DNA from 2 places in the Luteibacter sp. 9133 genome. Region 1 is predicted to be linked to the other one. Evidence: riboswitches for the same ligand, from Rfam matches in the RefSeq annotation. Region 1 holds a riboswitch; the other holds the start of a gene.
The links. A riboswitch is a leader RNA that binds a small molecule or an ion and turns the genes downstream of it on or off. The one in region 1 is predicted to bind cobalamin.

Region 1 (4,422 bases):
GCGGCGATGCCCTGCACCGAACCTTCGGCGAGCTTGATCTGATCGCGCACGTCGGCGGTCCACAGGCCCAGCGTCTTCAGCTCATCGACCAGATAACGGTTGACGACGAGGAAGTCGCCCGAGAGCGTCTCGCGCTTGAACAGGTTGGACACCTGCGGCTCGATGCACTCGTAGCAGCCGGCGATCGAAGCGATCGTGGCGGTCGGAGCGATGGCGATGACCAGCGAATTGCGCAGGCCCTTGGCCTTGATCTTCTCGCGCAGCTCGGCCCAGCGGCCCTCTACGCCGGTCGGCGTGGCCGCCGGCCAGTAGTCGAACTGAAGCTCGCCGTTGGCGGCGCGGGTTTCGTCGAAGCCCGGGTGGGCACCGTCGCGCTCGGCGATCTCGTTGGACATCGACAGCGCGTGGAAATAGATCTCTTCCTGGATGCGCGTGGACAGCTTGCGCGCTTCTTCGGAGTCGAAGGGCAGGCGCAGCTTGAAGAACACGTCCTGCAGGCCCATCACGCCCAGACCCACCGGACGCCACTTCATGTTGGCCGTCTTCGCCGTGGCGATCGGGTAGAAGTTGAGGTCGATGACGCGGTTGAGCTGACGCACGGCGGTGCGCACCGTGGTACCGAGCTTCTCGTAGTCGAACTGACCGTCCACCACGTGGCGGGCCAGGTTGACCGAGCCGAGGTTGCACACGGCGGTCTCGCCCTCGGAGGTGACTTCGAGGATCTCGGTGCACAGGTTGGACAGGTGAATGACGTTTTCCGGACGCGCGGTCTGGTTGCTCGTGGCGTTCGAGCGGTCCTTGAAGGTCATCCAGCCGTTGCCGGTCTGTGCCAGCGAGCGCAGCATGCGGGCGTACAGCTCGCGCGCCTTGATCGACTTGGCAGCCAGGCCCTCGGCCTCGGCCTTCTCATAGGCGGCCTCGAACGTCGCGCCCCAGGTGTCGACGAAGTGCGGCACGATCTTCGGATCGAACAGCGACCAGTCGCCGTCGGTCTCCACGCGGCGCATGAAGAGGTCGGGTACCCAGTTGGCCAGGTTGAGGTTGTGCGTGCGGCGCGCGTCGTCGCCGGTGTTCTCACGCAGCTCGAGGAATTCCTCGATGTCGGCGTGCCAGGACTCGAGGTACACGCAGGCGGCGCCCTTGCGCTTGCCACCCTGATTCACCGCCGCGACCGAGGCGTCCAGCGTCTTCAGCCAGGGCACGAGGCCGTTGGAATGACCGTTGGTGCCCTTGATCAGCGAACCGCGCGAACGGATGCGCGAGTAAGCCAGGCCGATACCGCCGGCGAACTTGGACAGTTGGGCCACGTCGCCGTACTTGGCGTAGATCGACTCCAGGGCATCCTGCGGCGAGTCCAGCAGGAAGCACGACGACAGCTGCTCGTGCGCCGTACCGGCATTGAACAGGGTCGGCGAGCTGGCCAGGTATTCCAGCGACGACAGCATGCGATACAGCTCGAGCGTCTCGGCCACGTCGTTTCCGCCGAGCGCGCAGGCGATGCGCATGAAGAAGTACTGCGGCGTTTCGATGACGAAGCGCTTCGTCGGGTGACGCAGCAGGTAGCGGTCATAAACCGTGCGCAGGCCGAAGTACTCGAAGCGGCGCGAACCGGTCGTGTCGATGGCGTCGTTGAGCTTGCGCGCATTGACCTGGACGAAGTCACGCAGACGCTCGTTGAGGATGCCCAGGTCGAAACCGGTGGAGATCGACTGCGAGAACGACTGGATGTCCTGACCGGATACTTCCTTGTCGACGAAGGCGGCGAGCAGGCGTGCGGCCAGTTGGCCGTACTCCGGTTCCTCGGCGGTGAGCGCCGCGGCGGTACGGATCGACAGCTGGTCGAGTTCCTGCGTGGTGGCGCCATCGTAGAGTCCGCCGATAGTCTTCAGGGCGACGCGCATGGGGTCGACCGCGAACAGGCCGTCGGCGCTGCGGGTCACCGCGCGCACGATCTTGTTCACGTCGACGACTTCCTGGCCGCCGTTGCGCTTGGTGACGCGCATCTGGCCAGGGTTGTGCGGGGGCGTCAGCGCGAACGCCGGCGGCGGGTCGTTGCGGTAGCCGGCGGCAGGCGCCTTGTCCGTGGTGTTATTGGCGGAGACGGCGGCATCGGCCGTCTCGGTGCGCTCGCGCGCGGAAGAATCCATCGTGGTCATTGTCTTGGCTCGCCCCAGGTTCTATCACCCGTTCCCGGTCGGCTGGCTCGTGAGGGATGGGGCTGATGCGGGAAACGGCCGGGGACGGAGCGCGCCGCGAAGGGGCTCCGGTCCGCGACGTGCTTCCCCGCGGAAGCCGTCACCACTATCGAGGCCTCCCGGGCACCGATTGCTGGCAGGTCTTCGGACTCATGGACATGGACCTTTCGGTCCGCCTACCCGTCGCTTCCCAGCCCCCGAAGGACCAGTGCATTGAACGGGATCGTTTCCATTTACCGCTGCGGGGCAGTTCCGGATTCGCACCGGATTCCCTATTAAGTCCGACGGGCAGTCGCGCCTCTCCGGACACCAACGGGACACACCATATAGGCGGGGGTTGGCAGCGTCAACACAAGATGTAGGGTGTCGCCGCTATGTGCTTGATCCGCCGCAAGTGATTTTTTGCAACCCCTTTCCCGTCCCGCGACGAAGAGGACCATGAGGGTTTTGTGAAGATCGTCTACACAAAGCGCATGACCTCTAACCGATAACATCTGCGATCCCTCATAGGATCGCTCGCTAGATGACCTTGACGTTCGCGCTGCAGGAACATGCCCTGGTCACCGATGCGTTCGACGCGCTGCCCTTCGGCTTCACCGCCGTCACGGCGGATGGCGAGCTCCTGTATGCCAATGCCTGGATGACGGCACGCCTCCGCGACGCGGGTGCGTGCGGCTTTCTGACCTGGTGGAATGAGGAAAGCCGGTCTCGCCTCGAGACCGCCTTGTCGCTTGCTGACGCCGGGGGCGTCCGAGAGCTGGCCCTGGGCTCTGTGGAGGGCGCCACCTGGCGGGTCTCGATCGAGCCGTGGCGCGCTTCGGCGCTGGGCCAGGCGTCCTTCGTGGTGAGCATCCGCCCGCTGTCCGGGCAGACCGAGGCCGCGCGCACCATCGAAGAGCGTCGTGTGGCGCTGATCGAGGTCAGCGACATCCTCCGCGAAGTCGAAGATCCCGCCGAGATCGCCTACCGCGTGGCCGAGGTACTCGGCCGCGCGCTTCATGTCAGCCGTGCGGGCTATGGCTCGGTGGACACGATCGCGGAGACCATCACGATCGAGCGCGACTGGAACGCGCCGGGCATCGTCACGATCGCCGGTGTCCTCAACTTCCGTGAATACGGCTCCTACATCGACGATATCAAGGCCGGCCGTACCGCGGTCGTGTCCGATGCGTACAAGGACCCGCGCACGATCCATACGGCGGACGCGCTGGCGTCGATCAGCGCCACCTCGTTCATCAACATGCCGGTGACCGAGCGTGGCGGCACGGTGGCGCTGCTCTATCTGAACCACGAAAGCCCGCGGGAGTGGCCGGAAGAAGAGATCGACTTCGTCCGCGAGGTCGCCCATCGCACGCGCGTCGCGGTGGAGCGCCGTCGCGCCGAGGCCGAGCTGCTCGAGTTCGCGCACAGTCTGGAGCGTCAGGTCGCCGAACGTACGCTGGAACGCGACCGCATCTGGCGCCTGTCGAGCGACATCCTCGTCGTCGCCGACACCGACACCCGCCTGCTCTCGGTCAACCCGGCGTGGACCGCGATTCTCGGCTGGAGCGAGCGCGACACCATCGGCCGCTCCTATCTGGACTTCGTGCATCCGGACGACACCGGGCGCACTGGTGAGGAAACCGAGCAGCTGGCCGACGGTGTGGCTACGCTCCGTTTCGAGAACCGCTACCGCACCGCGGACGGTGGCTTCCGGCACCTGTCCTGGCGGGCGGTCCCGAGTGAGGGCATGATCTTCGCCGTGGCGCGTGACGTCACCAGCGAGCGCGCACGCGACGCTGAACTGGATGCCGCCCAGGAACAGCTGCGCCAGGCGCAGAAGATGGATGCGATAGGCAACCTGACCGGTGGCGTCGCGCACGATTTCAATAACCTCCTGCAAGTCATCAGCGGCAATCTGCAGCTGCTTGGCGCGGATGTGTCGGGCAACGAACGGGCCGAGCGGCGCGTCGCCAATGCGATGGCCGGCGTCACCCGTGGCTCCAAGCTGGCCGCCCAGTTGCTCGCCTTCGGCCGGCGTCAGCCGCTCGCGCCCAAGGTCGTCAACATCGGTCGCTTCATCCGCGACATGGACGAACTGTTGCGCCGCGCGCTCGGTGAGGCCATCGAGGTCGAGACCGTCATCGCCGGTGGCTTGTGGAACACGCTGGTCGATCCGTCCAATGTCGAGAACGCGCTGCTGAATCTCGCGATCAATGCACGCGACGCGATGCACGGGCAGGGCAAG
Region 2 (4,422 bases), 3.3 Mb from region 1:
CCTGGCGGTCAGGGACTGGGCGTATGCGGACCAGGCGACGGTCATCGCGGCGGGACGCGCCACGTCACCGAAGACGATCGGCGGCTTGACGCAGCGCGAGCCGTAACTCTGCACCCAGCCCAGAGACGTGAACGCGTAGCCTTGCAGCTGTTCGCCGAAGTACTCGACCATGTCGTTGCGCTCGGGCTCGCCGTGCACGAGGACATCGAGGCCCGCTTCTTCCTGAAACGTCACGGCGCGCCGCACCTCCTCGCGAAGCACGGCCGTATAGGCCCCGTCGTCGAGCTTGCCCGAGCGATGCGCGGCACGTGCAAGGCGTAGTTCCGTGGTCTGCGGAAACGAGCCGATGGTGGTGGTCGGCAGGTCGGGCAGGCCGAAGCGCTGCTTCTGCACATTCGCGCGAAACGCGTAGGCCGAGCGGCGCTGTCCGAACTGGGGCGTCAGTCCACGTACGCGCGCCCGCACGTCGGCGCGCAGCACGTCGGGAGAAAGCAGACGCGCCGCCACCGTCGCTTGCTGACGCGCGAGCGCGAGCTGCGCCGTCTCGTCGCCGACGGCGGCATCGGCGTAGCGTCGCAGTTCGGCGATCTTCTGCCGCGCGAACGACAGCCAGTCGCCGATCGAACCCGGCAGGTGCCTTTCTTCCGACGCATCGATCGGCACGTGCAGCAGCGAGCACGACGTCGACAGCCACAGACGCTCGTCGCCGAGGCGCTCGCGTGCGCGGGCGATGCGCGGCGCGATGGCGGACGGGTCGCTCAGCCAGATGTTGCGGCCGTCGAGCACGCCGGCGGACAGCACACGACCGGCGGGAAGCGCGTCAAGCACGGCATCCAGTTGCCCAGGCGCGCGCGCTAGATCGACATGCAGGCCGGCGACGGGCAACGACGCCGCCAGTTCGAGGTTGCCGCCGAGCTCGCCGAAATAGGTCGCGAGCAGGATGCGGCCGCGCGGCCGTTCACCGATGGCGGCATAAGCGCCGCGATAGGCCGCCTGCCAGTCCGGCTCGAGATCGAGCACGAGGGCCGGTTCGTCGACCTGGATCCAGTCGGCACCCGCGTCCGCGAGCGCATCGAGCAAACCGCTCCACGCCGGCAGCAACGCGTCGAGCAGCGCGAGGGGATCGCTGCCGTCGACGGTCTTGGCCAAACGGAGGAAGGTCAGCGGACCGAGGAGTACGGGGCGCGCCGCATGGCCGAGGGCGACGGCTTCACGATATTCCGCGACGACCTTGTCGGCACGCGTGGCAAACGACTGGCCCGCCTGCAGCTCGGGGACGATGTAGTGGTAGTTGGTGTCGAACCACTTGGTCATCTCCAGCGCGTGCAGGTCGACTTCGCCGTCCTGACGGCCGCGTGCCATGGCGAAATAGCCGGCCAGCGGATCGCGCTGATGGAGTGCACGGTAGCGCGGGGGAATGGCGTCGACCGCGACGGCGGCATCGAGCACATGGTCGTAAAGCGAGAAGTCGTTGACGGGAACGCTGTCGGCTCCCGCGTCGCGCGCGAGGCGCCAGTGGCGTTCGCGGAGCTGACGGGCGACGGTGAGCAGGTCGTCGGCGCTGGTTTCACCCCTCCAGTGACTTTCGAGCGCTCGCTTCAGTTCGCGGCGTCGGCCGATGCGGGGAAAACCGGGGTAGGTAACGTGTGGCATGTGGATGATTCCTCTTCGTGGCAAAGAGGAGGGAAGGGCGGTTCGTCGCGGACGCACGTGCACTGCCACACGGAAGGTGCGGCAGCGTGAAGGCGTCATGCGGCTTACCGTCGACCTTCGCCCCCGCGGGCGAACCGGACCCTCGCGCGAACGCGACGGCCCAGGTCGGGCAGGGCACACGCACCCATGACGGCACGCGCGCCCAGGCCGGCGGCAGGTCTTCGGGCTCGTGGATGTGGCACCTGGGTGCCGCCTTGCGTGTCGCTTCCCGGATCGCCATCGATCCAGTGCTGATGACGCGCTCGTCTCCACATACCGCTGCGGGGCAGCGCCGGATTCTCACCGGCTTCCCTCTTAGCTTTTATCCTTCTATTCGAATAGAGAGATAAAGACCGCTGGCGGCCCAGAGGTTAGCCCTACGGACGGGGCAGGTCAACGAGCCAGGCATGCATCGCGTCGACATGTCGCCCGCGACGATGCGCCAGGGCATCGGGAGTAAGGCATGGCGGCAAGGCACATCGTGATGGCGACGGTGGGATCGCAGGGTGACCTGTTTCCGTTCCTGTCCGTGGGGCGGGAGCTGGTGGCGCGGGGCCATCGGGTCACCATCGGTGCCCATGCGATTCATCGCGAGGCGGTGGCGGAGGCCGGGCTGAGGTTCGTCCTTGCCAGCGGGATCGCGGAGCCCGAGGACAAGGCCGCCTTCGCTGCCCGGGCGTTCCATCCGCTGCGCGGTCCGCGCTTCGTCGTACGTGACCTGGCTGCGGAGGATGTCGCGGCGAGCTACCGCGCGCTGGCGCCAGTATGTCTGGAGGCCGATGCGATCGTCACCTCGACGCTCGCCTTCGCCGGCCAGATTCTGGGCGAGACGACACGCGTGGCGTGGTTGTCCGCCGTCCTGTCGCCCGCGGTGTTCCTTTCCGCTTTCGATCCGCCGGCGACGGGCATGGCGCGACTCGACCGTTTCTTACGTGCGTCGCCGCGTCGTGGCGCATGGGTGCGCCGGATCGGCGAGCGGGTGACCGCACCGTGGACACGTGCCGTGCGCAGCTTCCGGCAGTCGCTGGGTCTGGCGCCGGTGTCGGTGTGGGGCGATCCGTTTCATCGCGGACAGCACGCGCGCGATGGTGTGCTGGCGATGTATTCGCCGTTGCTGGGTCACGCGCCGCAGGATGCCCCGGCGCACAGCGTGGTCACTGGCTATTGCCGTTACTCGCCCTTCAACGAAACCCTTCCCCCGGAGCTGTCGGCGTTTCTCGACGCGGGTGACGCGCCGATCGTGTTTACGCTGGGATCGGCGGCGGTGCACGCGGGCGAGGCCTTCCTTCGCGAGAGCATGGCGGCGGCAGGCGCGCTCGGACGTCGTGCCGTCTTGCTCACCGGCTCGCCCGAGATGCGCGCGCGGTTGCCCGACACGTTGCCAGCCGGGGTGATGGCTGTGGAATACGCGTCACACGGTGCACTGTTCCCGCGCGCTTCCGCGGTGGTACACCACGGGGGTGTCGGCACGACGCAGGAGAGTTTGCGCGCGGGGTGTCCGGCGCTCGTGGTGCCGCATGGCTTCGATCAGCCTGACAATGCGGCGCGTGTGCTTCGGCTGGGTGTGGGCGGTGTATTGCCCGCTTCGCGTTACCGCGCTGACCGTGCGGCGGCGAAGCTGCGCGTCCTCCTGACTGACGAAGGCGTGGCCTCGCGCGCCCAGCGCGCGGCTGAAGTCATCCGGGCCGAGCGAGGCGCGTCGCTGGCCGCGGATGTGATCGAACAGGCGATGGCGCGGCGAGACCGCCCTATGGCAACAACATAGCCGAACTGCCGCAAGCAACGCTTACTCGAACCCTGCGATCGCCCGCGGCGTATAAGCCTCCTCCAAAGCTGCCGTCTCTTCCTCGGTCAGCTCCAGATCGATCGCCGCCACCGCATCATCGAGATGCTGCGGCTTCGACGCCCCGACGATCGGCGCAGTCACGCCGTCACGATGCGCCACCCACGACAATGCCACCTGCGCACGAGGCACGCCACGCGCATCGGCCACCTTCTTCACCGCCGCGACGATGGCGCGATCCGAGTCTTCCGTGGCGTTGTAAAGCGTGCCGCCGAAGACATCGCTCTTCTGCCGGTCGCTGCCCTCGTCCCAGTCGCGCGTCAGCCGTCCGCGTGCCAGCGGGCTCCATGGCAACACCGCGATGTGCTCGTCGATGCAGAACGGAATCATCTCGCGCTCTTCCTCGCGCTGCAGCAGGTTGTAGTGATCCTGCATGCTGACGAACTCGGTCCAGCCGTGCATCCGCGAGGTGTAAACCATCTGCGCGAACTGCCACGCATACATCGACGAGGCGCCGAGGTAGCGGACCTTGCCGGCCTTCACCACGTCATGCAGTGCCTCGAGCGTTTCCTCGATGGGCGTGGTCTGGTCGTAGCGATGGATCTGCAGCAGGTCGATGTAGTCGGTACCGAGGCGGGCCAGCGAATCGTCCACCGAATGGAAGATCGCCTTGCGCGACAGGCCGCCGCCGTTCGGTCCCTTGCGCCAGTGGAAGAAGGTCTTGGTGGCGATCACCACCTCGTCGCGTTTCGCAAAATCTTTCAGGGCGCGTCCGACGATCTCCTCGGATGTGCCATCGGAGTAGGCGTTGGCCGTGTCGAAGAAGTTGATGCCAAGGTCCAGCGCCTTGCGAATGAAGGGCCGGCTCTGTTCTTCATCGAGCGTCCAGGCGTGGTTTCCGCGGTCGGGAACGCCATAAGTCATGCAACCGAGCACCAGCGGCGAGA

Region 2: it holds a riboswitch for cobalamin, as region 1 does, so the genes downstream of both, metE (5-methyltetrahydropteroyltriglutamate--homocysteine S-methyltransferase) here and FA87_RS01145 (ribonucleoside-diphosphate reductase subunit alpha) in region 1, are expected to answer to the same signal.

What each region holds. Positions count from the first base shown of each region.
Region 1 covers NZ_JUHO01000001.1:307,188-311,609, forward strand. Annotated here, with positions in the region: gene FA87_RS01145 (ribonucleoside-diphosphate reductase subunit alpha) at 1-2,156, opposite strand, end outside; cobalamin riboswitch at 2,313-2,524, opposite strand; gene FA87_RS01150 (response regulator) at 2,719-4,422, shown strand, end outside.
Region 2 covers NZ_JUHO01000001.1:3,600,297-3,604,718, reverse strand. Annotated here, with positions in the region: gene metE (5-methyltetrahydropteroyltriglutamate--homocysteine S-methyltransferase) at 1-1,653, opposite strand, end outside; cobalamin riboswitch at 1,848-2,065, opposite strand; gene FA87_RS15735 (glycosyltransferase) at 2,156-3,457, shown strand; gene FA87_RS15730 (aldo/keto reductase) at 3,479-4,422, opposite strand, start outside.